Regions from separate parts of the Streptomyces hebeiensis genome, predicted to be linked through region 1. Evidence: riboswitches for the same ligand, from Rfam matches in the RefSeq annotation. Region 1 holds a riboswitch; the other holds the start of a gene.
The links. A riboswitch is a leader RNA that binds a small molecule or an ion and turns the genes downstream of it on or off. The one in region 1 is predicted to bind glycine.
Positions count from the first base shown of each region.

Region 2: linked by a shared signal. The riboswitch ahead of gcvP (aminomethyl-transferring glycine dehydrogenase) and the one ahead of gcvT (glycine cleavage system aminomethyltransferase GcvT) in region 1 are both predicted to bind glycine.

Region 1 covers NZ_CM129812.1:5,710,366-5,717,852, reverse strand. The annotation lists gene ACU6P3_RS24570 (enhanced serine sensitivity protein SseB C-terminal domain-containing protein) at 398-1,189, opposite strand; gene ACU6P3_RS24565 (enhanced serine sensitivity protein SseB) at 1,558-2,289, opposite strand; gene ACU6P3_RS24560 (AAA family ATPase) at 2,419-3,138, opposite strand; glycine riboswitch at 3,702-3,799, shown strand; gene gcvT (glycine cleavage system aminomethyltransferase GcvT) at 4,015-5,163, shown strand; gene gcvH (glycine cleavage system protein GcvH) at 5,355-5,732, shown strand; gene glyA (serine hydroxymethyltransferase) at 5,866-7,134, shown strand; gene ACU6P3_RS24540 (L-serine ammonia-lyase) at 7,311-7,487, shown strand, end outside.
Region 2 covers NZ_CM129812.1:1,020,154-1,027,640, forward strand. The annotation lists gene gcvP (aminomethyl-transferring glycine dehydrogenase) at 1-1,338, opposite strand, end outside; glycine riboswitch at 1,517-1,614, opposite strand; gene ACU6P3_RS04365 (PRC-barrel domain-containing protein) at 1,773-2,171, shown strand; gene ACU6P3_RS04370 (DNA polymerase IV) at 2,066-3,790, opposite strand; gene ACU6P3_RS04375 (MerR family transcriptional regulator) at 3,910-4,479, opposite strand; gene ACU6P3_RS04380 (bifunctional nuclease family protein) at 4,662-5,135, opposite strand; gene ftsR (transcriptional regulator FtsR) at 5,189-5,932, opposite strand; gene ACU6P3_RS04390 (FHA domain-containing protein) at 5,949-6,776, opposite strand; gene ACU6P3_RS04395 (DUF881 domain-containing protein) at 6,925-7,487, opposite strand, start outside.

The sequences.
Region 1 (7,487 bases):
GCATGTGGTCCGGACCATCGGCGCACGGGTGCGGTGTGCGGGTCGGGACGCGGCTCAAAATGTGCGCTGCGGGAGCGGTACGGGTGGAGGGGCCGAGGGGCCGCGACGGCGTCCTCGCCACGCCGGAGCGGACCCGTATCGCGCGGCGGGAACCCTCCGGCGCGAGGAGCGGACATCAAGGGCGGGCTGCCGGGGCCCGGGAACCACGGGCCGAGGCGTCGAAGGTCGCGATGCCGGTGGCCGCGGCGCCGAGGGCGGGACGTCGAGAGGCCGCACGCCGAGGAGCGACGGAACGCCGAGGGGCGGACGGCCGAGAGCGGGACGCTCCAAGGCCCCGGCGGGGTCAAGACCGGGCGAGGGCACGAGCGAGACGGCCCCGGGCGCCCGCGGCCCCGGCTCAGAACGCGTGGGACGCGGGCGGCGGGTAGCCATAGCCCGGGGCGGGCGCGGCGGCGGGCGCGACATGCGCCTCGCGGTCGTAGAACGGCCGGGAGTTGGCCCGCAGCCACATCGTGACCGGGTCGTACTCGTCGGACATCGCGACGGTGGAGACGGGCAGTCCGTCCGGCACCGCCGAGACGGACTGGCTCATCATCGAGCGCACGGAGTCGACGGACGCCGGGCTCGTGTCGTACAGGTCGAGGCCGATCGCCAGGTACGGGGCGCCGAGCGACGGCTGCACCCAGGCGCGGCGCAACGAGCGGACGGCGGGCGTGCGGTGCGCGTTCTGGGTGAGCAGGGCGTAGAACTGCGGCAGCTGGATGGCCGGCTCGGACAGCCGCAGCGGCCCGGCGGGCATCCGGTCCAGGCCGGTGGCGATACGGCGCAGATCGAGCCACGGGATGCCGACGCCACCGCCGGCGGCGTGCGGATTGAGCCAGATCCCCCACCGGTCGGGATAGAGGATCCGGGCGATGTCCCGGCCGGAGACGATCTCGTGCGCCCGGGTCCAGCCACTGGCGGCGAGCTCCTGCCCGGAGGTGACGCAGGGGGCGTAACCCAGCCCGTCGACCTCCATGTTCCCGTACTGGGCGTCGGGGGAGCCGGCCTGGCCGTGCCAGAGCAGCATCCAGACGCCGCCGTCGGCGAGGGCGTGCAGGAGCGCCTCGTACGCGTCGTAGCGGCCTGGGGTCACCTGGCGCAGCATGTGCTCGACCTGCCCGGCCGCCGCGGTGCCTGACGCGCTCACTCTGGGTCCCGCCCCTCTTCGTTCCACCATGTCCGCCCCCGCGGGGGCCTCCGCCGGCCCGCACGACGGCAGGAGTCCCCAAGGTGTACGGCGCGGCGGCACCGCTTTCGCGGCACGCCCCCGTCATGAAACCAGCTTAGGCGGCCCTCACGGCACCGACTTGACGCCGGATGCGCCCGCCGCGTAGGCGGAACGGGACGGACGGTCCGCCGCAGACGTACCCGCGACGCGTGACGGTATCCGTGACGGAGGCCGGAAGTGGTCCATACCTTCGCAGGATCTACGCGGTTCCTCCCCGAGACGGCCACCTCAGCGCCGTAGGTACCCTCGCCGTACGCCCCCTCACCGTACGACCGCCTTGTCCGAGGCTAACGCTGGTAGAAGGGCCGCACCTTCGCCAGCAGCCAGTCGGCGACCGGGTCCTGGGCCAGGTCCAGCAGGACCAGGTTGACCGGCCAGGCGACCTGCGCGCGGCCGAGCGCGCGGCCGAGCGCGTCCATCGGGGCGTTGCGGTCGCCCGCCTCCCAGGACGAGAGCTGGACGCCGACGACCAGGACCGGCGTCTCCCCCTCGACGCTGGCGAGGGCGCGGCGGGCGCTGACCACCATCCCGGTCGCCTCGAACTCGGCCGCGGCGGCGGAGAGGAAGTCGACCGGGTCCTCCTGCCAGTCCGGCTCGAAGAGCCGCACCCGGCCGCCGCTGGCCGGACCGTCGAGCGGCGTCCGCCCGACCCGGCACAGCTCGGCGACGGCCCCGGGAGGCAGCGGCACGCCGACGGCGCCGCCGGGATTGACCGCGATTCCGAGCTGCGGGGGCAGGCCGCGGGCGAAGTCCCGGGCCGGGGCCACGGTGAAGGACATGTGGGGGCCCACGCACTGGCGGAACTGCTCCTCCGAGCTGAACACCGGCACGTACGCGGCGCCGTCGATGTCGACCGTCGGCAGGTCGAGACTGCGGCTGTCGGGACCACCGCCGTTGGGCAGCGGCACCCAGATCCGACTCCGTCCGAGCACTTCGACGAGCCGTCCGCCCGCCGCGTCACTGCCGAGCGAGGCGACCAGTACCTCTTCCAACTCGTTGCCCGGCCACGCTGTGTTCACTGTTTACCCCTCCGCGCCGAAACCTGCCGGAGCACCCTAACGCCGCGCGTGCGAGCGGTGCAGCCACCCGGCGGGCGCCCGGGCGTCCGCACCACACCGCCCCGCTGACCGCCCCACTGTCCGCCTCGTTCACCGCCGCGTGCCCGGGGCCGGGAACATGATGCGCGCCAAGGCCGTCGCCGAGGCCCGGTCCAGGAGCACGGCCGAGGCGCAGCCGGGCGGCAGGCGGCCCTCCTCCGCGTCCGCCAGGAGACGGCCGACCGCTCCGCGATGGCGGGCGAAGGCGTAACCGGAGACACCTCTGCCGCGCTCCCGCTGCCCCGCTCGGGCCACCTCCGCGGGGACGTCCAGCAGGACGAGGTGCAGGCGGGACCCGCGCGCACGGGCCTCGCGGGCGAGCCAGCGCCGTACCCACGACTGCGTGCCGCAGTCGTGCACGACGACGCTCCCGCCCGAGCGCAGCGCGCGCCACAGCCTCGCGTAGTGGGCGATCCGGACCAGGGGGCGGTAGACCGCGTACGGCAGCACGGCCGGCAGGCGCCGCTCCCAGCGGTCCCTGGTGTCCTGGGAATCGATGGCACGTCCCTCGGCCGCCCGCCGGATCAGCGTCGATTTCCCGCTGCCCGGCAGACCGGAGACCACGACCAGGTCCCCCTGCGCGAACGCCAGTCCCTTGGGCGGTCCGCTCCGTCCGCCCCGTCCGTTCCGTCCGCCGCGTCCGCTCCCGCTTCCGCGCAGGTCCCGGACCACGGCCGGCACGCCCTCGGGCCGCCCGGCGCCGCCCGGCACGGCAGCGGGTGAGGCGACAGCGGACGGCACCGCGGCGGACGAGGCGGCAGCGGACGACACCGGGGCAGCGGACGGGACCGCGCCGGACGAGGCGGCAGCGGACGACACCGGGGCAGCGGACGGGACCGCGCCGGACGAGGCGGCAGCGGACGGCGCGGGCAGCGGCGCGGACAGCACGGCCTTCGCGCCCTGCGCGGCCGATCCCCCGGAGGCCACCGGCACACCGACGCCACCCGCCGGCGCCCCGCCCGCTGTGTCCCCCGCGTCCGTCTCCGCCTCGGCCCCCTCCCCGGCCCCCGCCTCCGTCACATACGCGCCGGACCCCTGCGACATCATCGCCGTCCCCCTGTCAGCTCAGTCGACCTGGTCCCCAGAACCCTTCCCCCGAAGTGTAAAGAAATGGCAATGCGCCACAACCCTTTCCGGCCGTGGCGCCCCTACGCCACGAACACCTCGCACCGTTCCACACGCCGGCCCGCCGTCCGTGGTTCCCGCCGGGTTCCCGGCGGCCCGCCGCCTCGCGCCGCCCTCACCGACCGGCGGATTCCGCCCGTTTCCCACCGGCCTCACCACTCCGTCCCCGCACATGCGATGATGTGCCCGCCAACTGCATACCGGCCGTTTGAATCCACGCGGGAGAGTCCCGGTCGCCGTGTGCGCCGGGCGCCGAAGGAGCAAGTACCTCCCTTGAATCTCTCAGGCCCCGTACCGCGTGGATGAGGCAGATCTGAAAAGCGGGCCGCGCTCTCGTGGCCCCACCCAAGGTGCAAGTCACGCCGCCCCGCGACGGTGTACGTGTCCGGCGTACACCACGTGTGTCCCCGTGGTCGTGACGAACCTCTCAGGTTCCGATGACAGATGGGGAGGGCCGATCGCAGCCTGTCGCCCCGTCGCCCGTCATCCCGACTCTCGCCTCACGCCCTGGGAGCCCCACCGATGAGCACTGTCCCCCCGAGCCCGACCCCCCGTACCCCCCGCAGGACGGCGCTCGACGCCGTGCACCGCGCGCTGGGCGCGACCATGACCGACTTCGCGGGCTGGGACATGCCCCTGCGGTACGGCAGCGAGCGGGACGAGCACCAGGCGGTCCGTACGAGGGCCGGCCTGTTCGACCTCTCCCACATGGGCGAGATCACCGTCACCGGCCCCGCCGCCGCCACGCTCCTCGACTACGCGCTGGTCGGCAACATCGGCGCCCTCGCCGTCGGCCGGGCCCGCTACACCATGATCTGCCAGGAGGACGGCGGCATCCTGGACGACCTGATCGTCTACCGCCTCGGCGACGAGAGGTACCTGGTCGTCGCCAACGCCTCCAACGCGCAGACCGTGCTCGACGCGCTGACCGAGCGCGCGGCCGGCTTCGACGCCGAGGTCCGCGACGACCGTGACGCGTACGCGCTGCTGGCCGTCCAGGGCCCCGAGTCCCCCGGCATCCTGGCCTCGCTCACCGACGCCGACCTGGACGGTCTGAAGTACTACGCGGGCCTGCCCGGCACCGTCGCGGACGTCCCCGCGCTGATCGCGCGCACCGGCTACACGGGCGAGGACGGCTTCGAGCTGTTCGTCGCGCCCGAGCACGCCGAGCGGCTGTGGCGGGCGCTGACCGAGGCCGGCGAGGGCGTGGGCCTGGTCCCCTGCGGCCTCTCCTGCCGGGACACGCTGCGGCTGGAGGCCGGCATGCCGCTGTACGGGAACGAGCTGGGCACCCACCTCACCCCCTTCGACGCGGGCCTCGGCCGGGTGGTCAAGTTCGAGAAGACGACGAACGGTGGCGAGTTCGTCGGCCGGATGGCCCTCGCGACCGCGGCCGAGCTCGCGGCGGTCTCCCCGCCGCGCAAGCTGGTCGGCCTGGTCGCCGAGGGGCGCCGGGTGCCGCGCTCCGGGTACCACGTGATGTCCGGCAGCGCGACCGTCGGCGTGGTCACCTCCGGCGCCCCCTCCCCCACGCTGGGCCGGCCGATCGCCATGGCGTACGTGGACGCCGCGCACGCCGCCCCCGGCACGGCGGGCGTCACGGTCGACATCCGCGGCTCGCACGAGCCGTACGAGGTCGTGGCACTGCCGTTCTACAAGCGCCGCACATGACACTGCGACCGATGACACCGCGGCCGATGACACCGCTGACACCGCGGCCGTGCACGCGCACGACGCCCGCGGCCGGCGCCGTGTCCCTCGTGGCCGCCGATGCCGGCCGAGAGGTCGGTCGTCGTCTCGGTTCGTGAGACAGCCGTTCCGTAATTCCGCACCACACCCCCGCGTACAGGAGAATTCAGGTCATGAGCAACCCCCAGCAGCTGCGTTACAGCAAGGAGCACGAGTGGCTGTCGACCGCCGAGGACGGCGTGGCGACGGTCGGTATCACGGAGTTCGCGGCGAACGCCCTCGGCGATGTCGTGTTCGCCCAGCTCCCGGAGGTCGGCGACACGGTGACCGCGGGTGAGACCTGCGGCGAGCTGGAGTCGACCAAGTCCGTCAGCGACCTGTACTCCCCGGTGACCGGCGAGGTCACCGCGGCGAACCAGGACGTCGTGGACGATCCGTCGCTGGTGAACACCGCTCCCTTCGAGGGCGGCTGGCTGTTCAAGGTGCGCGTCGCGGACGAGCCGAAGGACCTGCTCTCCGCCGACGAGTACACGGCCTTCTCCAACGGCTGACCGCGAGGGGGCTGCGGCGGCCGGCCACGAGAGCCGACCGCGGCAGCCCACCGCGGCAGCCCACCGCCCCCGGCGCGGCAGCGACCGCCCCCGGTACCCATCAGCATCAGCATTCAGACACCCAGGGACTGAGATGTCTTCGAAGCCGCTTCTCACCGCCTCGCTCCACGAGGTCGACCCCGACGTCGCCGCCGCCGTCGACGCCGAGCTCCACCGTCAGCAGTCCACCCTCGAAATGATCGCCTCGGAGAACTTCGCTCCGGTCGCGGTCATGGAGGCGCAGGGCTCCGTGCTGACCAACAAGTACGCCGAGGGCTACCCGGGCCGCCGCTACTACGGTGGCTGTGAGCACGTCGACGTCGTCGAGAAGATCGCGATCGACCGCGTCAAGGCGCTCTTCGGCGCCGAGGCCGCGAACGTACAGCCGCACTCGGGCGCCCAGGCGAACGCCGCCGCGATGTTCGCGCTGCTGTCCCCCGGTGACACGATCATGGGCCTGAACCTGGCGCACGGCGGCCATCTGACCCATGGCATGAAGATCAACTTCTCCGGCAAGCTCTACAACGTGGTCGCCTACCACGTGGACGACGAGACCGGCCAGGTCGACATGGCCGAGGTCGAGCGCCTCGCCAAGGAGTCCCGGCCGAAGCTGATCGTCGCCGGCTGGTCCGCGTACCCGCGCCAGCTGGACTTCGCGGCCTTCCGCCGGATCGCGGACGAGGTCGGCGCGTACCTGATGGTCGACATGGCGCACTTCGCCGGGCTGGTCGCGGCCGGTCTGCACCCCAACCCGGTGCCGCACGCCCATGTCGTCACCACCACGACGCACAAGACGCTCGGCGGCCCGCGCGGCGGTGTGATCCTCTCCACGAAGGAGCTGGCGAAGAAGATCAACTCTGCCGTCTTCCCCGGTCAGCAGGGTGGCCCGCTGGAGCATGTCATCGCGGGCAAGGCGGTCTCGTTCAAGGTGGCGGCCTCGGAGGAGTTCAAGGAGCGCCAGCAGCGCACGCTGGAGGGCGCCCGGATCCTCGCCGAGCGCCTGGGCCGGCCGGACGTCACCGAGGCGGGCGTGTCCGTCCTGTCCGGTGGTACGGACGTCCACCTGGTCCTCGTGGACCTGCGGAACTCGGAGCTGGACGGGCAGCAGGCCGAGGACCGGCTGCACGAGGTCGGGATCACGGTCAACCGCAACGCCGTCCCGAACGACCCGCGCCCCCCGATGGTCACCTCCGGTCTGCGCATCGGCACGCCGGCGCTGGCCACCCGCGGTTTCACGGCCGGGGACTTCACCGAGGTCGCGGAGATCATCGCGGCGGCGCTGAAGCCGTCGTTCGACCGCGAGGCGCTGGCGGCCCGGGTCACCGCGCTCGCCGAGAAGCACCCGCTGTACCCGAACCTGTGACCGGCGGGCGGTAGCGGCAGCCGCGCGCCGCGCGGACCGTACCCCGGTCCGCGCGGCACCACACCCGGTCCGCGCGGCACACCCGGTCCGCGCGGCACCACGCACCGACCGGCACCCGCCGGGCCGCTCCACCCCCGCGGCCGGCGGCGTTCCACCCACCAGCAAGGAGTCATCCCGTGGCCATCTCGGTCTTCGACCTGTTCTCGGTCGGCATCGGCCCGTCCAGCTCGCACACGGTCGGCCCGATGCGCGCGGCTCGGCTGTTCGCCGCCAGGCTCAAGAACGAGGGCCTGATCGCGCACACCGCGTCCGTACGGGCCGAGCTGTACGGCTCGCTCGGCGCGACCGGCCAC
Region 2 (7,487 bases), 4.7 Mb from region 1:
GGCGGCCCACACCGCGGCCAGCTGCGCGCGGCCCGTCGTCTCGTCACAGGCGACCGAGACGTGGTCCCCGTCCACGAGGCGCAGGTTGATCCCGCTCGCCAGGGCCGCGGCGACGACCTCGGCGGCCCGGCCCGGGACGCGGGCCGTCAGCGTGTCGAAGAACGCGCCGTGCACGACCTCCACCCCGCCCGCCCGCAACCCCTCGGCGAGCAGCGCCGCGTACCGGTGGGTGCGGCGCGCGATCGCCCGCAGCCCGTCCGGGCCGTGGTACACGGCGTACATCCCGGCCATGACGGCCAGCAGGACCTGCGCGGTGCAGATGTTGCTCGTGGCCTTCTCCCGGCGGATGTGCTGCTCCCGCGTCTGGAGCGCCAGCCGGTACGCCCGGTCCCCGTCGGCGTCCACGGACACCCCGACCAGCCGGCCCGGCAGGTTGCGCGCGAAGTTCTCCCGTACGGACATGTAGCCGGCGTGCGGTCCACCGAAGCCCATCGGGACGCCGAAGCGCTGGGTGGTGCCGACCGCGATGTCCGCGCCCAGTTCCCCGGGCGGGGTGAGGAGCGTCAGCGCCAGCAGATCGGCGGCGACGGTGACCACCGCGCCGAGTTCGTGGGCCCGTTCGATCACGGGCCCGAGGTCCCGGACGGCCCCGGAGGCGCCCGGGTACTGGAGCAGGACTCCGAAGACGCCGCGCTCGGCCACCTCGGCCGGGATGCCCTCGCTCAGATCGGCGACCACGACCTCGACGCCGGTCGGTTCGGCCCGGGTCTCGACGACGGCGATTGTCTGCGGCAGGGCGTCGGCGTCCACCAGGAACACCCCGTCCTTGACCTTGCCGACGCGGCGCGACAGCGCCATCGCCTCGGCCGCCGCCGTGCTCTCGTCGAGCAGTGAGGCGCTCGAGGTCGGCAGCCCGGTCAGCTCGGCGACGACGGTCTGGAAGTTGAGCAGCGCCTCCAGCCGGCCCTGGGAGATCTCCGGCTGGTACGGCGTGTACGCGGTGTACCAGGCCGGGTTCTCCAGCACGTTGCGCAGGATCACGGGCGGGGTGAAGGTGCCGTAGTAGCCGAGCCCGATCATCGACGTCCGCACCTCGTTGCGGTCCGCCAGCGACCGCAACTCGGCCAGCACCTCCGGCTCGGTACGGGAACCGGGCAGCCGCAGCGCCTCCACGCTCTTGATGGCGTCGGGCACGGCGGCGTCGGTCAGCTCGTCGAGCGAGCCGTAGCCGACCTGCGCCAGCATCTTCGCCCGCGCCTCCGCGTCGGGCCCGATGTGGCGCTGCTCGAAGGGTGTGCCCCGCTCCAGCTCGGCGAGCGGAATGCGACGGTCGGTCATGGAGAGGCCTCCTGGTCTGTCACGACCTGCGAGAGGCACCCGCGCGAACGGGCACCCGGACGGCCTCCCCCTCTGTCATCTCGACCTGAGAGCTTCACCGGCCCGCCGCACACGGTCCGGCTTTCACCGTCGGTGAGAGCGGGAGCCGTCCGACGCCCGCCCTGCTTTCCAGAGTGACCTCGTCCATGCGGTACGGGTGCCTGAGAGATTCCGGGGAGGATTTGCTCCTTCGGCGCCCCCGGCCATCTCTCCGGAGGACTCTCCCGCATGGGGTCAGCAGCCGACTGCCAGCCTACCAGCGCGGTGTTACAGGCGGCTTTCGAGTGGCCGACGTCCGAAATCTGCACTTTGGTATTCCGTAGCGACCAGTGCGACCAACGCGACCGGTGCGACCGGTGCGACCGGTGCGACCGGTGCGACCGAAGGGAACGACGGTGGAAACCGACATCGATCCGCGCAGCCTGATAGGGCGCAAGGCATTCGACCGGGACGGCCGCAAGATCGGCACGGTGGACGAGGTGTATCTGGACGACGCGACCGGTGTCCCCGAATGGGCGGCCGTCCGCACGGGAATCTTCAGCCGCGACGCCTTCGTCCCCCTCGCGCCCAGCACACTGCTGGACGGCGGGCTGCGCGTCCCCTTCGGCCGCGCCCTGATCAGGGACGCGCCCGACTTCGGCGTAGGGCGTCACCTCTCACCCGAGCAGGAGCTGGAGCTCTACCGCCACTACGGACTCCCCCTCCCCGCTCCGGAGCCGGCCGACCCGCCCGCCTCCCTGTCGGACCGTGACGCGGAGCGCGGCTTCGGGCGCATCGCCGACCAGGACGACTGACCCTCGGCAGGCCCCGCCGCACCGCCCACCGTCGCGTCGTCCCGTGTACCGCCCCCGGCCCTTCCCTCCGGTCCAGGCCCCCCTTCCGCCCCGTCCCCGGTCCCTTCTCGGTCGTTCCCCTCGCCCGTCACGGCCGCGTCCGCGTCGGCCGGCCCCACAACCGCGCCCGCCACCGCCCCCGGTATGAGGGGCAGCGGATCGGAGAGTTCGAGATCGGGGTCGTCGACCCAGAAGGTGCGCACCCGCCCGGGCGCGGAGCCCGGTTCCTCGAACCGTACGGTCACCCTCCCCAGCCCGCTGCCCTGCACCCAGCCCGCCCCGAACGCCGCGTGGCGCACGTCGTGACCGGCGGGGAAGCGCCGCTGCCCGGGCCCGTCCACGGCGTCGGCCGACGCCGGTCCCGCCACGACCGCCGGTCGGTCATCCGCCGTGCCCCCCGCTTCCCCGCCTCCGGTGTCCCCGCCTCCCGCCGCCAGGTCCGCCGGCGGCACCGGGGCGCCGCCCCCAACGACGCTCCCCTCGCCGACTCCGCCGACGGGAGCGTCGGCCGCCGCCTGGGCGAAGAGGTCCTCCTGCGTGTAGTCGGCCAGCCCCGTCACGCCCACCCCCAGCAGCCGCACGCCGCCGGTGGTGTCCACCCCCTCCAGCAGCCGCGCCGCCGCCTCACGCACCACGACCGGGTCGTCCGTGGGCCCGCGCAGCGTGTCCGACCGCGTCAGCGTCGAGAAGTCGTACCGCCGGACCTTGAGGACCACCGTCCGCCCGGACCGCCCCGCGTCCCGCAGGCGCCCCACGCACCGCTCCGCGAGCCGCTCCACCTCGGCGCGCACCCGGACCCGGTCGTGCAGGTCGACGTCGAAGGTGTCCTCCACCGACACGGACTTGGCGTCACGCTCGGAGACCACCGGCCGGTCGTCATGGCCCCGCGCCATCCGGTACAGCGACGCTCCGTGCGCCTTGCCCAGCAGCCGTACGAGCTCGTCCTCACCCGCCTCGGCCAGATCCGCGACCGTCGTCATCCCTGCCCTGCGCAGGTGCTCACCCGTCGCCGGTCCCACCCCGGGCAGGGTCCGGACCGGCATGGGTCCCAGCATCTCCCGCTCGGAGCCGGGCGGGATGATGACCAGACCGTCGGGCTTGGCCTGCTCGGAGCCGATCTTGGCGAGCATCTTGGACCCCGCCAGCCCCACCGACCCGGCCAGCCCGGTGGCCGCCCTGATGTCCGCGCGCAGCCGCTCACCCGTCGCGCGCGCCGAGGCGGTGTCGTCCGCCGCGCCGCCCGCCTCCAGGTCCACGAACGCCTCGTCCAGGCTCAACGGCTCCACCAGCGGGGAAAGCCTGCTCAGCAGCTCCATCACCTGGTCGCTGACCTCGCGATAGAGCCGGAAGCGGGGGGTGAGGAAAGCCGCGTTCGGCGCCAGCCGCCGCGCCTGGGCCATGGGCATGGCCGAGTGCACCCCGAACCGCCGCGCCTCGTACGACGCCGTCGAGACCACCCCGCGCGGACCGAGCCCGCCGACGATCACCGGTTTTCCGCGCAGACTGGGCTTGGCCGCCTGCTCCGCCGCGGCGTAGAAGGCGTCCATGTCCAGATGCAGGATCGTCGGTGCGGTTCTCACACTGCCGATCGTCCCTCACGCCACTGACATTCGGCTTCCGCCGTCCGGGCCGGGGTGCCCGGTACGTCCGGGGTGGCCCCACGTCCGCCACGAACCGAGCCCCGAAAAGAGGCGCGCGGTCAGACCGCTCGGTCTCGGCGGCGCCTGGCCAGTTCGTCCGCCGGGTTGTTCCCGATCAGCGTCTCGCCGGTGTCGACCCGCTCCCCGTGCAACTGCGAGAGCGCGGCCTCCACGTCCCGCCACACGACCCCCACGGCGATCCCGAAGACCCCCTGGCCCCCTTGGAGCAGGCTGACCACCTCGTCGGGAGAGGTGCACTCGTGGACGGTCGCGCCGTCGCTCATCAACGTCATCCGCTCCAGATCCTGGAACCCCCGCGCGCGCAAGTGCTGGACCGCGGCCCTGATGTTCTGCAGGGCGACCCCGGTGTCCAGGAACCGCTTCACGATCTTGAGGACGACGACGTCCCGGAAGCTGTACAGGCGCTGCGTGCCCGAACCGTAGGCCGGCCGGACACTCGGTTCGACCAGTCCCGTACGCGCCCAGTAGTCCAGTTGGCGGTAGGTGATGCCCGCCGCGGCGCAGGCGGTCGGGCCTCGGTATCCGACCGTCTCCGCGCCGGGGCCGGCCGCGCTGCCGTGAAGCGGAAACGGCCCGCTCGCCGCCGTACTGTCGCCGCTGCTTCTCACGCCGACCCTCCGTCCTTGACCTGCCTTGTCGAAGGTAGGCAGTCACCCGGGGTGCGTCAACGATCGCCGCACTCGCCACGCCGGGTGATAATCACCCTGAGTGTGGTTTCCCGTGCCCCCTTCCGGGGAAAGGCTGACCGAATGTTCGCCGGCGGCGGGCCGACGGGGCGCTCACCGGCGTCTCACTGGCTGTTGGTCCCGAAGTCCTCCGGCGAGATCTGGTCGAGGAACTCGCGGAACTTCTCCACCTCGTCCTCCTGCTCGTCCGGGATGGCGATACCGGCATCGTCCAGGACCCCGTCACTGCCGAAGATCGGCGTACCCGTGCGCAGCGCGAGCGCTATGGCGTCCGACGGCCTGGCGCTCACCTCGACCCCGCTCGCGAAGACCAGCTCCGCGTAGAAGACCCCTTCGCGCAGATCCGTGATCCGGACCTCGGTGAGCTCCTGGCCCACCGCTTCCAGCACGTCCTTGAAGAGATCATGGGTCAGCGGCCGGGCCGGGGCCATGCCCTGCTGGGCGAAGGCGATCGCGGTCGCCTCCCCCGGTCCGATCCAAATGGGGAGGTACCGGTCGCCTCCCACTTCACGCAGGAGCACGATCGGTTGGTTGGAGGGCATTTCCACCCGGACACCCACTACGTCGAGCTCGTTCACACAGCAACCCTAGGACGTGCCCGGCCGGTTTGGGTAGTCGGACTCCTCCACGGTCAGTGGCGGCGGGTCCCCAGGGCCGATCTGACCAGTGCCGCGTGCAGCCGGACGGAGAGAGCGGCCAGTTCCCGCATGGTGGCCTCGGCGTGGGCCCTGGTCTGCGGATTACGGTGTCGGCGCAGCGGGGCGACCACCTGTTCGAGCAGGCCGGCCTCGCGCTCGGCCGCCGCTTTCACCAGCCTGAGATGCCGGGGTTCCAGACCGAACTTCCCCAGATCGGCGAGCAGCTTCGCCACCGTGGCGGAATCGGCGTCGTACCCGCCGTCCGGCATCGGGGGGAGCAGGCCGTACGACTCCCACTCCGCGAGCATGGCCTCGTCGGCCCCGGCGGCGGCCAGCAGTTCCTCGCGGCCGACACGTCCGGCGGGCGGAGCGACCTGCTCCGCCGCCTCCCAGACGCCGTCGTCCGGTCCTTCGCGCTGCGGGCCGGGCAACGGTGGACGCTCGCCCCGTTCCAGGGCGTCCAGATGCTCCCTGATGACCTTCAGGGGCAGATAGTGGTCCCGCTGCATCCGCAGCACCTGAGCGAGCCGCTCGACGTCCTCGGGGCTGAATTTGCGGTAACCGGAGGGTGTCCTGCGCGGCTCGACCAGCCCCTCGGACTCCAGGAACCGGATCTTGGAGACGGACACGTCGGGAAACTCGTCCCGCAGCTTCCCCAGCACCACGCCGATACTCACCAGCTGGGCGCCCATGGGGGCGGCGCCGTGGCCGGCACCGCCCTTCGGTGTTCCCTGCATGGACCTTCCCCGAGGGTCACACGCCCCGCTGGCTCGCGAAGAAGACCAGCCGGTACTTACCGATCTGGACCTCGTCACCGTTCGCCAGCAGGACCGAGTCGACCTGCTCACGGTTGACGTACGTGCCGTTGAGGCTGCCGACGTCCGAGACCGTGAAACGGCCGTCCGCGCCCCGGCGGAACTCCACGTGCCGACGCGAGACCGTCACGTCGTCCAGGAAGATGTCGCTCTCCGGATGACGGCCCGCGGTGGTCAGCTCGCTGTCCAGGAGGAAGCGGCTGCCCGAATTCGGGCCGCGCCGCACCACCAGGAGCGCTGATCCCAGCGGCAGCGCCTCCACCGCGGCCTGGGCCTCGGGAGTGAGCGAGGGGAGCGCTGTCTGGCCGGTCGCCTCGGAGTCGTAGGCCTCGATGCCCGAGATGGAGATCGTCGAGGTCGTCTCCGAAGCGCGCTCCGGGGGCACCCCGCCCCGCAGCGGCGCTCCGCAGTTGGAGCAGAACCGACTGGCCTCGGCATTGCGGTGCCCACACCGCGTACAAACCGGCAAACCCGCCACCGTGGGGTCCTCCTGCCGCGACTGCCCCGCCAGGGCACCTGATGCGTACGGATCCGAGGAACCTATGCGGCCGGAACCAGCAGGGTCAACCGACGACGCGCCGAGGCCCTCGCCGCCCACCTGGTCGCGGAAGAGCGGACGCTCGCCGCCCGGCTCCTCGCCCTGACCATGGCGCGCGGCACGATGGCGGGCGGAGCCGCCCTCCTCGCGCGCGCTCTTGCCGAACAATTTCGCAAACAACTTCACGGGCGATTCCCCTTGACCGAAACAGACCCGCCCGTGGGGCAGGACGAACCCTGAATGAACACACCTGCCGACCCGGACATCTTGACAACGTCCGAAACCACCGGACAGTTTCCACCACTCACCACGCTGACCGTGCGCCGACCCCCCGCAAGCTCATGCCCGCGTCCGGCAGCTGCCATGCGCCCCCGCCTCACCGCGATGTCGACCGAGCGTAGTCAGGCCGCTTCGTCGGTCGCAAGGCGTTCACAACGATCTCCTCGGCCCGTGCCACCGTGGCCGTGGCCTGCTCCTTCTCCAGCGTCTGGACCACCCCGCCAGGAATGTTCAGGGCGGGCTCCAGATCCTGCGGTTTGCCGATGACCTTGAAGATGTACGGCGCCTCCACCGGGTTCCCGTCGATCCGTACGTCACCCCCCGTACCCGAGAAGTACGTATCGGCGACCACCCTCACGTCATTGACCTGGATCGCCTCGGCACCCGCGGCCCGCAGCTCCTGAACGGTGTCCAGCAGCATGTCCGGCTCGACGGCTCCGACGGCGTCCTCGACACTCAGCGTGATTCCCGGTCCCTGTGCCGCGACCGTACCCGCCAGAACTCCTAGTTGCTGTTCCTTCTCCAACGTCTGCTTACGCGCCTCCTCCGCCTGGTCCGAACTGTTCTCCAGCTCGGTCCGCTGATCGTCCAGGCGCTGCTTCTCATCCTCAAGACGCTGGGTGCGGTCGTCCAGTTCATCGAGGATGCGCACGAGATCCT